One region of the Streptomyces sp. NPDC034670 genome, then DNA from elsewhere that is predicted to be linked to it. Evidence: riboswitches for the same ligand, from Rfam matches in the RefSeq annotation. Region 1 holds a riboswitch; the other holds the start of a gene.
The links. A riboswitch is a leader RNA that binds a small molecule or an ion and turns the genes downstream of it on or off. The one in region 1 is predicted to bind cyclic di-AMP.

Region 1 (6,219 bases):
GCGGCCGGATTCGGCCTGCTGCGGCTGGCCGGGGCGCCCTCCCTCGGGTGGCTGGACGTGAAGACGTCCGGCGACGTGGAGGTGCCGGTGATCGAGGCCGCGATCGACGAGGAGCTCGCCCGGTTCGCCGAGGAGGGCCCCACGGCCGAGGAGATGGAGCGCGCCCAGGCCCAGTTGGAGCGCGAGTGGCTGGACCGCCTCGGCACGGTCGCGGGCCGCGCCGACGAACTGTGCCGGTACGCCGTCCTGTTCGGTGACCCGCAGCTCGCCCTGACCGCCGTCCAGCGGGTCCTCGAGGTGACGGCGGAGGAGGTGCGGGAGGTCGCCGAGGCCCGCCTGCGCCCCGACAACCGCGCGGTGCTCGTCTACGAGCCCGTCGCCCCCGAAGCACAGGACGCAGAGGAAGCCGCCGCAGCCGCCGGCGCCGACGAGACCGAGGAGGCGGCGAAGTGACCGAGCTCGCCACGATGGACTTCCACCCCCGGCCGCAGGCGGGCGAGGCGAGGCCCTGGGCCTTCCCGGCCCCCGAGCGCGGCACGCTCGACAACGGCGTGACCGTCCTGCACTGCCACCGCCCGGGCCAGCAAGTCGTCGCCGTCGAGGTGCTCCTCGACGCGCCGCTCGAGGCCGAGCCGACCGGACTGGACGGTGTCGCCACGATCATGGCGCGGGCCTTCTCCGAGGGCACCGACAAGCACTCCGCCGAGGAGTTCGCCGCCGAGCTGGAGCGGTGCGGCGCCACCCTGGACGTGCACGCCGACCACCCCGGTGTCCGGCTGAGCCTCGAGGTCCCCGCCTCGCGGCTCGCCAAGGGGCTCGGGCTGGTCGCCGACGCCCTGCGGGCGCCCGCGTTCGCGGACGGCGAGGTCGAGCGGCTGGTCCGCAACCGCCTCGACGAGATCCCGCACGAGCTGGCCAGCCCCGCCCGCCGGGCCGCCAAGGAACTCTCCAAGGAACTGTTCCCGGCGAGTTCGCGCATGTCGCGTCCGCGTCAGGGCACCGAGGAGACGGTCGCCGGCATCGACTCCACGGCCGTGCGCGCCTTCTACGAGAAGCACGTCCGTCCCGCCACGACGACCGCGGTGGTCGTCGGCGACCTCACCGGGGTCGACCTGGACGCGCTGCTCGGCGACACCCTCGGCTCCTGGACGGGCTCCCCGGCCCGGCCCCGGCCCGTTCCGCCGGTGGTCGCGGACGACACCGGCCGGGTCGTGATCGTGGACCGCCCGGGCGCCGTCCAGACGCAGCTGCTGATCGGCCGGATCGGCCCGGACCGGCACGACCGCGTGTGGCCCGCGCAGGTGCTCGGCACGTACTGCCTCGGCGGCACCCTCACCTCCCGCCTGGACCGCGTCCTGCGCGAGGAGAAGGGCTACACCTACGGCGTCCGGGCCTTCGGGCAGGTCCTCCGGTCCACCGCGCCCTCCTCCCCGGAAGGGGCCACCGGCGCCGCGATGCTCGCCATCAGCGGCTCCGTCGACACCCCGAACACCGGGCCCGCCCTGCAGGACCTGTGGACGGTGCTGCGCACGCTCGCCGCGGAGGGACTCACCGACGCCGAGCGGGACGTCGCCGTGCAGAACCTGGTGGGCGTGGCACCGCTCAAGTACGAGACCGCCGCGGCCGTCGCGAGCACCCTGGCCGACCAGGTCGAGCAGCACCTGCCCGACGACTACCAGGCCGAGCTGTACCGGCAGCTCGCCGCGACCGGCACCGTGGAGGCGACCGCCGCGGTCGTCAACGCCTTCCCGGTGGACCGCCTGGTGACCGTGCTCGTCGGCGACGCGGCGCAGATCAAGGCGCCCGTGGAGGCCCTCGGGATCGGTGACGTCGCCGTGGTGAGCGCCGAGTAGCGGGCCGCGCGGGACGCGTACGGGCGAGGCCCTGGTGGCGGGTACGTCACCAGGGCCCGCCCATGCCCGGATTGGGGTGGAGACGGCCCGTCTGCCCTGTGGGATGCGCTACAGAATCCGGGTTCCGTTTGGGAATCGACGGCCCGCCCGCTTAGCGTCTTCCGGGCTGTTCGTCGGGCAGTGCGCCGCACCCGCGGCACCGGACAGCCATCGCCGAGTCCCCGTACGGCGCGAGCCAGGGGAGCCGGGGGCCCGCACGCAGTCTCTGCAGTCCCTGGGGTGAATCGGACGCCCGCGCGTGTCGCGAGGGGGTCCGTAGGAGACCTTCCTGCTCCGAACCCGTCAGCTAACCCGGTAGGCGAGAGGGAAGGAAAGGACCAGCCTGTACATGGCGTTCACCCGCGCCACCGGGAAGCACCGCCGTCCCCGCAGGACCGAGCGCGGCACCGCCCGCGCGGCGGGCGTCGCGGCTCTCACCACCACCGGCGTCGTCGGCTCCCTCGGGGCCCCCGCGCTCGCCGCCGAACCCGTCGCCGCGCAGACCGGCCTCACCCCCGTCATCACCCTGGGCGACCAGGTCGCCGACCAGGTCGACGCCCAGGCGGCCGCCCAGCACGAGGCCGCCCGGGAGGCCGCCGAGACCGCCGCGCGGAAGGCGGCCGAGGAGGCCGCGCGCGAGAAGGCGGCCGAGGAGGCCCGGGCGGAGCGGGAACGCGCCGCGCGGGAGGCCGAGCGCGAGCGCCTCACCGCCTTCGTCTCCCCGATCGCCGGCTCCTACGTCTCGACCGGCTACAAGAGCGGTGGCGCCGTCTGGTCCTCCGGCAGCCACACGGGCGTGGACTTCCACGCCGCGAGCGGCACCCCCGTCCAGGCGGTCGGCGCGGGCACCGTCGTGGAGGCCGGCTGGGGCGGCGCGTACGGCAACCAGGTCGTCATCCGGATGCACGACGGCACCTACACCCAGTACGCCCACCTGTCGTCCGTCGGCGTCTCGGTGGGGCAGCAGGTCACCCCGGGGCAGCGGATCGGCCTGTCCGGCGCCACCGGCAACGTCACGGGCGCGCATCTGCACTTCGAGGTCCGCACCACCGCCGAGTACGGCTCCGACCTGGACCCCGTCGCCTACCTCCGCGCGCACGGCGTGAACCTCTGACGCGCGTCCGCTCCGGCGCGGCGCCCGCCCCGCTCTCCGGCCCCGGCTCCCGAGCCGGGGCTTTCGGCGTCGCAGGGGGGAAGGGCTGACCGAAAGCGCCAAAAACACCTATGGATTCCGGCCCGGCGTCGGAAATTACCGCCGATTGCAATAGAGTCACGGAACGCACGTCGATCGTCGGCGTTTCACGGGAATGAATCCGGAGGTCGCTCATGCGTATTCCCGCGCACTCGGTGTGCACGGCGATCCGGGACGACATCGTCGCGGGTGTCCACGGGCGCGGCAGCCGGCTCACGGAGGAAGTGCTCGCCCGCCGTTACGGCGTCTCCCGCGTCCCCGTCCGGGAGGCCCTGCGCACGCTGGAGGCCGAGGGGTTCGTGGTGACCCGGCGGCACGCGGGCGCGTGCGTCGCGGAGCCCACCGGGCAGGAGGCCGCCGACCTGCTGGAGATGCGTCTGCTCCTCGAGCCGCTCGGCGCCCTCCGCGCGGCCCAGCGCCGCACCGAGGCCCACGTGAAGGTGTTGCGCGGCCTGGTCCGTCTGGGGCAGGAGCGCGCCCGCCGGGGCGACAGCGACGACCTGCGCTCCCTGGGCGGCTGGTTCCACGAGACGCTCGTCCGGGCCTGCGGCAGCCCGGCGCTGGCGTCGGCGCTGACCCAGGTGCGGTACAAGATCGCCTGGATGTACGCCGTGGAGGGGCCCGCCGACCCGGTGGAGCACTGGGCGGAGCACGGCGCGATCGTGGACGCCGTGGCGCGCGGCGACGGCGAGCGCGCTCGGACGGTCACGGCGCTGCACGCCGAGCGCGCGCGGGGTGCGCACCGTCTGCGCCCCGCCCTCGGCGTCGCCCGGACGGACCGGGTGGACCGCGTGGCCCGTGTGAGGAACTCGCAACATGCCGTGAACATGCCGGGACCGCGCCCTTAACACGGGGGCCGTATACAAAGGAAAAGCGCCGGCGGGCACGTGTCCCGCTGCCGCATTCCGGAAACGCGGAGAATTCGCGAGGCTTTCCTCGTGGTTCTTCCGTGGTCGCGCTTTCGGGAGGTCCTCACCGGAAAGCGGGCGCGGAAAGCGGGCACGGGGGACGAGGCCGTCGGTCCGGGGAAGTCCGGGGAAGGGAAACGGCGGAGCCGCGCCGTCCGGAACGGACGACGCGGCTCCGCCGCTGTCGGGCACGCGGTCACACGGTCTCGGGGAGCTCCTCGAGACCCTCGGAGACCAGCTTCGCCAGACGGTCCAGGGCGGCGTCCGCGCCCTCCGCGTCGGAGGCGAGGACGATCTCCTCGCCGCCCTGGGCGCCCAGACCCAGGACGGCCAGCATGGAGGCCGCGTTGACGGGGGTGCCCCCGGCCTTGGCGATCGTCACCGGGACGCCTGCGGCCGTGGCGGCTCGGACGAAGATGGAGGCGGGACGGGCGTGGAGGCCCTCGGCCCAGCCGACGTTGACGCGGCGCTCAGCCATGTGTTGCTGCCCTTCAGTCTTCAGGGTTGTCTAGACCAGTTTCCCACAACGTGAAGCAGGCCGGAGCGGCACCCGCTCCCGCTGCCGGGCGGCTTCCGGACCGCGGCCTCGGTCCGGCTCGTCGCCCTCCACAGACTGCCTCGCGCCGTCGCCGTACGCGAGCCGTACTCTGGGGCCCATGCAGACCTCGTCGGACCGGCACGAGTACCCCGCCCACTGGGAAGCCGACGTGGTGCTGCGCGACGGCGGCACCGCGCGCGTCCGCCCCATCACCGTCGATGACGCCGAGCGCCTGGTCAGCTTCTACGAGCAGGTCTCGGACGAGTCGAAGTACTACCGCTTCTTCGCGCCCTACCCGCGTCTGTCCGCCAAGGACGTCCACCGCTTCACGCACCACGACTTCGTGGACCGGGTGGGACTCGCCGCCACCGTGGGCGGCGAGTTCATCGCCACCGTACGGTACGACCGGATCGGCGCCGACGGGGCACCCGCCTCCGCGCCGGCCGACGAGGCCGAGGTCGCCTTCCTCGTGCAGGACGCCCACCAGGGCCGGGGCGTCGCCTCCGCCCTGCTCGAACACATCGGCGCCGTCGCGCGGGAGCGCGGCATCCGCCGGTTCGCCGCCGAGGTGCTGCCCGCCAACACCAAGATGATCAAGGTGTTCACCGACGCCGGGTACACCCAGAAGCGCAGCTTCGAGGACGGCGTCGTCCGCCTGGAGCTCGACCTCGAACCCACCGACCGCTCCCTGGCCGTGCAGTACGCGCGCGAACAGCGCGCCGAGGCGCGCTCCGTGCAGCGGCTGCTCTCCCCCGGGGCGGTGGCCGTCATCGGCACCGGCCGCACCCCCGGCGGCGTGGGACGCAGCATCCTCGACAACATCCGGGACGCCGGGTTCACCGGCCGCCTGTACGCCGTGAACGGCGCCCTCCCGGACGGGCGGGAGGAACTCGACGGGGTGCCCGCCTTCCGCTCGGTGCGGGACGTCGACGGGCCCGTCGACCTGGCGGTCGTCGCGGTGCCCGCGGAGCGGGTCCCCGAGGTGGTCGCCGAGTGCGGCGAGCACGGCGTGCAGGGGCTCGTGGTCGTCTCCGCCGGGTACGCCGAGTCCGGTCCCGAGGGCCGGGAGCGCCAGCGCGCCCTGGTGCGGCAGGCGCGCACGTACGGCATGCGGATCATCGGCCCGAACTCCTTCGGCGTCGTCAACACCTCCCCCGGCGTACGGCTGAACGCCTCGCTCGCCCCCGAGATGCCCCGCCCCGGCCGGATCGGGCTGTTCGCCCAGTCCGGCGCCATCGGCGTCGCCCTGCTGTCGCGCCTGCACCGGCGCGGCGGGGGCGTCACCGGCGTCACCGGCGTGTCCACCTTCGTGTCCTCCGGCAACCGGGCCGACGTCTCCGGCAACGACCTCCTGCAGTACTGGTACGAGGACCCCGACACCGACGTCGTCCTCATGTACCTGGAGTCCATCGGCAACCCCCGCAAGTTCACCCGCCTCGCTCGCCGGACCGCGGCGGCGAAGCCGCTGGTCGTGGTCCAGGGCGCACGCCACGGATCCGGGCCCCGGGGGCACGCCGTACGGGCGACCCGGCTGCCGCACGCGACGGTGTCCGCGCTGCTGCGGCAGGCCGGGGTGATCCGGGTGGACACCATCACCGAGCTGGTCGACGCGGGCCTGCTGCTCGCCCGCCAGCCCCTGCCGGCCGGACCCCGGGTGGCGATCCTCGGCAACTCCGAGTCCCTGGGCCT
Region 2 (6,219 bases), on a different contig from region 1:
GCCGGGTGCCGGCCGGGGCGGCGGCGGGAGGGGACCGGGCGGAGGCGTCGAACCGGACCGGCGCGCGGGCGGCCGGACGCGGCGCGGGCGGCCGCCCGGCGCGGCCGGTGACCGGCCGGGGGCGGACACGGCGGGGGCGGACACGGCGGGGACGGGGACGGCCGGGGACGGGGACGACGGGACGCGCGGCCGGCGGGCGCGGTCAGCGAGGTGAGCGGCTGCTCGGGTGCCGTGACCGGGGCGGGTCGATCGGGTCGAGCAGGTGGACGGAGATGCCGCTGACGACCAGGCCCGCCGCGATCAGCAGCCCGTCGGGCAGCACCATGCCCGCGATCAGCATGACGATGCCGATGCCCAGCGCCCACCAGACGCGTGTCCGGCGGTACTCGCGCGGCGGGGCCGGCTTCCCGAGGGACAGCGAGCGCGCGAAGCGGGGGTCCTCCTTCTCGAGTCGGGCCGCGAGATCGACGAGGCGCTCGTCGTCGGACTGGGGCACGGCTCCTCCTTCCCGACCGGTGGGCGGCCGGGCGACACCGGCCGCCCCTGTGAGGCACCACCGGACGTCGGTCCCCTGACGCCAGGGGTGCGGAAACGAACCGCCGGCCCGCACGAGCGGGCCGGCACACAGGAAGCTTGTTCACACGTTCTGCCGTCGCCCGCCCGGTACGGCGGTGCGGCGGGACCGGGTCTGTCACCCGTGTCTCCACCGTCGCCCGCCGACGGCGGTTTCTCCATCGGCTCCGACCCCCATTTCCGGGGGGCCCAGGGTGTAGGGGCACCGGTCCGGCGCCCGGCGGCCGTCCGGAAAATGGGGACTGTCACGGATGGCGCACGGCCCGCGCAGCGCTCACGCTGGGTCGTGACGGCCCGCGCCCGCGCCCCAGGCCCGCGGACTGTCCCGGCCTCCGGCAGGACGGGAGCCTACGACACGAGCGGCACGGGGCGAGCGGTGAGGAGGTGGTACTGGGTGCCACTGTTCTGGCGTATCTTCCTGCTCAACGCCGTCGTGCTGATCACCGCCACCGCCCTGCTGCTCGGGCCGGTCACCGTCTCCACCCCGGTCCTGCTCACCGAAGCCGCGGTGCTCACCGTGGGCCTGGCCGCCATGCTGGTCGCCAACGCGCTGCTGCTGCGGGTGGGACTCGCCCCGCTCCAGCGCCTCACCCGCGCCATGAACACCACCGACCTCCTCCGTCCGGGGCACCGTCCCGCGGTCGCCGGCCGGGGGGAGGTCGCCGAGCTGATCAGCACGTACAACACGATGCTCGACCGGCTGGAGGACGAACGCGCCACGAGCAGCGCACGCGCCCTGTCCGCGCAGGAGGCGGAGCGCCGCCGCATCGCCCAGGAACTGCACGACGAGGTGGGCCAGAGCCTCACCGCCGTGCTGCTCCAGCTGAAGCGGGTCGCCGACCACGCCCCGCCGGAGCTGCGCGAGGAGCTGAGCCCGGCGCAGGAGATCACCCGGAGCAGCCTGGACGAGGTCCGGCGCATCGCCCGCCGACTGCGCCCCGGGGTCCTGGACGAGCTCGGGCTGATCCCCGCCCTCAAGGCCCTCGCCACCGAGTTCGGCGGCCCCGGCCTCACTGTCCAGCACCGTTTCGAACCCGACCTGCCCGGCCTGGGACCGGAGGCCGAGCTGGTGATCTACCGGGTGGCCCAGGAGGGGCTCACCAACGTCGCGCGCCATGCCGGGGCCCGGCGCGCCGGGATCGCCCTGCACCGCGTCCCCGCCGGTGTCGAACTCCGTGTCCACGACGACGGCCGCGGCATCGGCGACGTGGCGGAGGGCCCCGGGATCCGCGGGATGCGGGAGCGCGCCCTGCTCGTCGGCGCCGACCTCGCCGTGGGCCCGGCCGGCGGCGGGGGCACCGAAGTACGTCTGACCGTGCCCGTTCCCGTGCGGGGACCGGCGCCCGTCCGGGTACCGGCCCTCGCGCTCGCAGCCACCGACCGGAAACCCTGGACATGACCGACCCGGCCCCCACCCGCATCCTCCTCGCCGACGACCACGCGCTGGTCCGCCGCGGGGTCCGCCTCATCCTCGACGGCGAACCGGACCTGACCGTGGTCGCCGAGGCCGACGACGGCGCCGAGGCCCTCGAACAGGCCCGCGCCCACCGGCCCGACCTGGTCATCCTCGACATCGCCATGCCGCGTCTGACCGGACTGCAGGCGGCCCGCGAGCTCTCCCACACCCTGCCGGAGACGCGGATACTCATCCTGACGATGTACGACAACGAGCAGTTCTTCTTCGAGGCCCTCGGCGCCGGCGCCTCCGGGTACGTCCTCAAGTCCGTCGCCGACCGCGACCTGGTCGAGGCGTGCCGGGCCACCATGCGCGGGGAGCCGTTCCTCTACCCGGGCGCCGTCAACGCCCTCATCCGCAACTACCTCGACCTCGCCCGGGACGGCCGGAACCTGCCCCCGAAGGCCATCACCGACCGGGAGGAGGAGATCCTCAAGCTGGTCGCCGAGGGGAACACCTCGCAGCAGATCGCCGACCTCCTGGTGATCAGCCCGAAGACGGTGGAGCGCCACCGCGCCAACCTGCTCTCCAAGCTGGGCCTGAAGGACCGCCTGGAACTCACCCGGTACGCCATCCGCGTGGGCCTGATCGAGCCCTGACGCCCCCCTCGTGCGGCGCCGTCCCCGAACCGGACGCCGCCGGGAGCGGCGGGGGCCGGGCCTCCCCGGGCCCCGCTCCGCCGCGCGTCGTGCAGGCTTGGGGACAGACCCGGCCCGGACCGGACGGCTCCGCACGGGCCGGGACGGGACCCGTCCGCCGTTTTGCCGTTCCCGCCAGGAGAGTGCGCCGATGCCCCACCCCTACGTCCTGCTGTCCGCCGCCGTCTCCCTGGACGGCTGCCTGGACGACACCGGCCCCGAGCGGCTGCTGCTGTCCGGCCCGGCCGACTTCGACCGGGTCGACGAGGTGCGGGCGTCGGTGGACGCGATCCTGGTCGGCGCCGGCACGATCCGCGCCGACAACCCGCGCCTGCTGGTCAACTCGCCCGAGCGGCGGGCCGGCCGGGTCGCGCGGGGCGGGTCCGAGTACCCGCTCAAGGTCGCCGTCAGCGGCTCCGGCGACCTGGACCCGGCGGCGCTGTTCTGGCACACCGGCGGCGAGAAGGTCCTCTACACGACCGACCGGGGCGCCGAGCGGGCCCGCGCCCTCGGTCTCGCGGCCGACGTCGTCCCGCTCGGCCCCGGGATCGACTGGCGCCGGCTCCTGGAGCACCTGCACGCCGTGCGCGGGGTCCGGCGGCTCATGGTCGAGGGCGGCGGCCTGATCCACACCCAGCTCCTCACCCAGGGCCTCGCCGACGAGCTCCAGCTGGTCCTCGCCCCGCTCCTCGTCGGCGATCCGGACGCCCCCCGCCTCTTCGGTCCCGGCTCCTACCAGGGCGGACGGCTGCGGCTGCTCGAGACCCGGGCCGTCGGCGACGTCGTCCTGATGCGGTACGAGCCCACCGCGCCCGGCACCGACGGGCTGCCCTCCGCCGCCGACCACCACTGGCTGGCCCTCGCCTGCGATCTCGCGGACCGGTGCCCGCCGTCCCGGACGGCGTTCAGCGTGGGCGCGGTGGTGGTCGCGGCCGACGGTACGGAACTGGCCCGGGGCCACTCCCGCGAGGGCGGGGACCCGGTGGTGCACGCGGAGGAGGCGGCGCTCGCCAAGACCGACCCCACGGACCCCCGGCTCGCGACCGCCACCGTGTACTCCAGCCTGGAGCCCTGTGCCCGGCGCGCGTCCCGGCCGGCGTCCTGCGCCCGGCTGATCCTGGACGCGGGGATACGGCGGGTGGTCACGGCCTGGCGCGAGCCGGACACCTTCGTGCCGGGTGCCGACGGCAGCGGGGTGCTGGCGGACGGGGGCGCCACCGTCGTCGTCCTGCCGGAGCACGAGGAGCGGGCGCAGGCGCCGAACAGCCATCTGACCGGCCGCTGAGAAGGGGCGGGGGAAGAGGAGGGGAGGAGGCAGGGAAGGAGGGGGAGGAAGGGGCGGAGGAGAGGGGTGCGCCGGGTGTCCCGCGCATGGCGTACACTGGTGTCATACCGACGCGGGGTGGAGCAGCTCGGTAGCTCGCTGGGCTCATAACCCAGAGGTCGCAGGTTCAAATCCTGTCCCCGCTACTGAAGGCCGAGGGCCGGAACCCGAAAGGGTTCCGGCCCTCGGTGTTTCCCCTGCCCACCCCTCGTCACCGAAGGTGACCGTCCCGCCTCACTGCGCATGACGACTGACATACCGTCAGAAGATCGCAGAGCCCTGAAGGCGGGTCAACTCGCCCGTTTTCGCCTGCTCCTGGCGGTTAAGTCCGTACGGGGATCGTGGATGATCAAGAGGAACGGCTTGGAATCCGACCCTCACCTCTATTAACGTTCGATAACGCAGCGCGGTCGTCCCAGCCGTCACAGAAGTCGGCTCCGTGCGCACGCGCCGAATCCCGCGAGGGAACCGGGGAACCACCACCATGGGGTGAATCGCGTGGATACCGCCGTGGAAGCACGGTGTGTATACGCGCGTAGGAGACCTTCCTGCTCCGAACCCGTCAGCTAACCCGGTAGGCGGTGGAGGAAGGAAAGGAGTACGCCCACGTGGCGTCAAACCGGCCTGCTCCCGAGGCCCCCTTCATGCCGAGTCAGCGCGACGGCGAGACCTTCGGCTACGGCCGCGTCCCCGGCGACGAGGGCCCCTTCGAGGAGTGGAACCCCACCGCGGAGTCCATCCGCCCGGTACGCGGCCGGCACCGCGTCAGCAAGCAGCGCGGCGGAGGACTCGCCCGCAGCTCCACCGTCCTGGGCGTCGGCGTCATCGCCGCCGTGGGCGCGGGCGGCATGGCCAGCGCCCAGACCGGCAAGCCGCCGGTCTCGATCTCCGTGCCCGACCTCCCCAACGTGGGCTCCCTCATCTCCGACGAGGAGGAGCCCGCCGGTTCCGCCACGCCGCTCAGCAGCATCGGCATGACCGGCACCGACGCCGAGCAGGGCGCCGCCGGCGCCGGCGAGGCGCTGCGCGCCCGGATCATGGCGCAGGTCGAGCAGCAGCAGGACCAGGCCGAGAGCAGGGCCGCGGCGGAGGCCGTCGCCGCCGCCGAGAAGGAGGCCGCCGAGGCCGCCGCCAAGGCGGAGAAGGAGGCCAAGGCCAAGGCGGAGGAGGCGAAGAAGAAGGCGGAGGAGGAGGCCCGGCGGAAGGCCGAGGCCGAGCGCCTCGCCGCGCTGGCCAAGCAGTACGCGCTGCCGACCTCCTCGTACACCCTCAGCTCGACCTTCGGCCAGGCCGGCGCCTACTGGTCCTCCGGCTACCACACCGGCCTCGACTTCGCCGCTCCCTCGGGCACGCTGATCAAGGCGGTCCACACCGGCACGATCACCTTCGCCGGCTGGGACGGCTCCTACGGCTACAAGACCGTGCTGACCCTCGACGACGGCACCGAGGTCTGGTACGCCCACCAGTCCTCCATCAGCGTCAGCGTCGGCCAGAAGGTCAACACCGGCGACGTGATCGGCCGCGTCGGCTCCACCGGCAACTCCACCGGGGCCCACCTCCACCTGGAGGTCCACTCCGCGGGCTCCTCCGCGGGCATCGACCCGCTGGCGTGGCTGCGGAGCAAGGGCCTCAACCCCTGAGAACCACCGCTTCCCGAACCCCGGCAGTGCCGGGGACCCCGGCAGTCCCGACGGCGGCCCTCCGACGTCAGGGCTGCCGTCGGCGGTTTCAGGACCGGTAAGGGTTCGGCCGGTAGGCCGGGTACGGCCGCGCCTGCGGCGGCGGACCGCAACCGGGAGCGCCCTGGACTCCGTGGGCCTCCTGGCTCCCGTGAGCCTCGTAGATCCCGTAGGCCCCGTGAGTCCCCCGGATTCCGTGGAGCCCATGGACTCCATGGACCCCGTAGGGCCCGTGCACCGGCCACGGCGCGACGGCGGCCGGGACCGGCGGCGCGAGGGCGCGGGCGGCGTGGTCCAGTGCCGGGCGGGCCGCCCCCCGGCGGGCCCACAGCTCCCCCAGCAGCTCCCGTTCCCGTACGACGAAGTCCGGCCCCGCGCGGCCGAGCCGCCCGCGGTGCCGCAGGAACGCCAGCGAGGTCGCGCACGCCTCGTACCGGGCCACTGCCCGGGCCGCGGCCTTCCCCCCGTGCCGGCGCGCGTACCGCCGGGCGACGCGCCGGGCGCGCATCGAGCCCAGGGCGAACGGCTCCGCCGGCGCCAGCCAGCCGG

Region 2: another riboswitch for cyclic di-AMP. It lies ahead of ACZ56B_RS27935 (M23 family metallopeptidase); the one in region 1 lies ahead of ACZ56B_RS04950 (M23 family metallopeptidase).

What each region holds. Positions count from the first base shown of each region.
Region 1 is NZ_JBVITR010000004.1:240,278-246,496, reverse strand. It holds gene ACZ56B_RS04960 (M16 family metallopeptidase) at 1-453, shown strand, start outside; gene ACZ56B_RS04955 (M16 family metallopeptidase) at 450-1,853, shown strand; cyclic di-AMP (ydaO/yuaA leader) riboswitch at 2,055-2,229, shown strand; gene ACZ56B_RS04950 (M23 family metallopeptidase) at 2,242-3,006, shown strand; gene ACZ56B_RS04945 (GntR family transcriptional regulator) at 3,219-3,932, shown strand; gene ACZ56B_RS04940 (HPr family phosphocarrier protein) at 4,189-4,470, opposite strand; gene ACZ56B_RS04935 (bifunctional acetate--CoA ligase family protein/GNAT family N-acetyltransferase) at 4,649-6,219, shown strand, end outside.
Region 2 is NZ_JBVITR010000055.1:27,797-34,015, forward strand. It holds gene ACZ56B_RS27910 (DUF3040 domain-containing protein) at 203-496, opposite strand; gene ACZ56B_RS27915 (HAMP domain-containing sensor histidine kinase) at 968-1,972, shown strand; gene ACZ56B_RS27920 (response regulator) at 1,969-2,628, shown strand; gene ACZ56B_RS27925 (dihydrofolate reductase family protein) at 2,819-3,952, shown strand; tRNA gene ACZ56B_RS27930 (tRNA-Met) at 4,064-4,137, shown strand; cyclic di-AMP (ydaO/yuaA leader) riboswitch at 4,430-4,587, shown strand; gene ACZ56B_RS27935 (M23 family metallopeptidase) at 4,600-5,631, shown strand; gene ACZ56B_RS27940 (PrsW family intramembrane metalloprotease) at 5,720-6,219, opposite strand, start outside.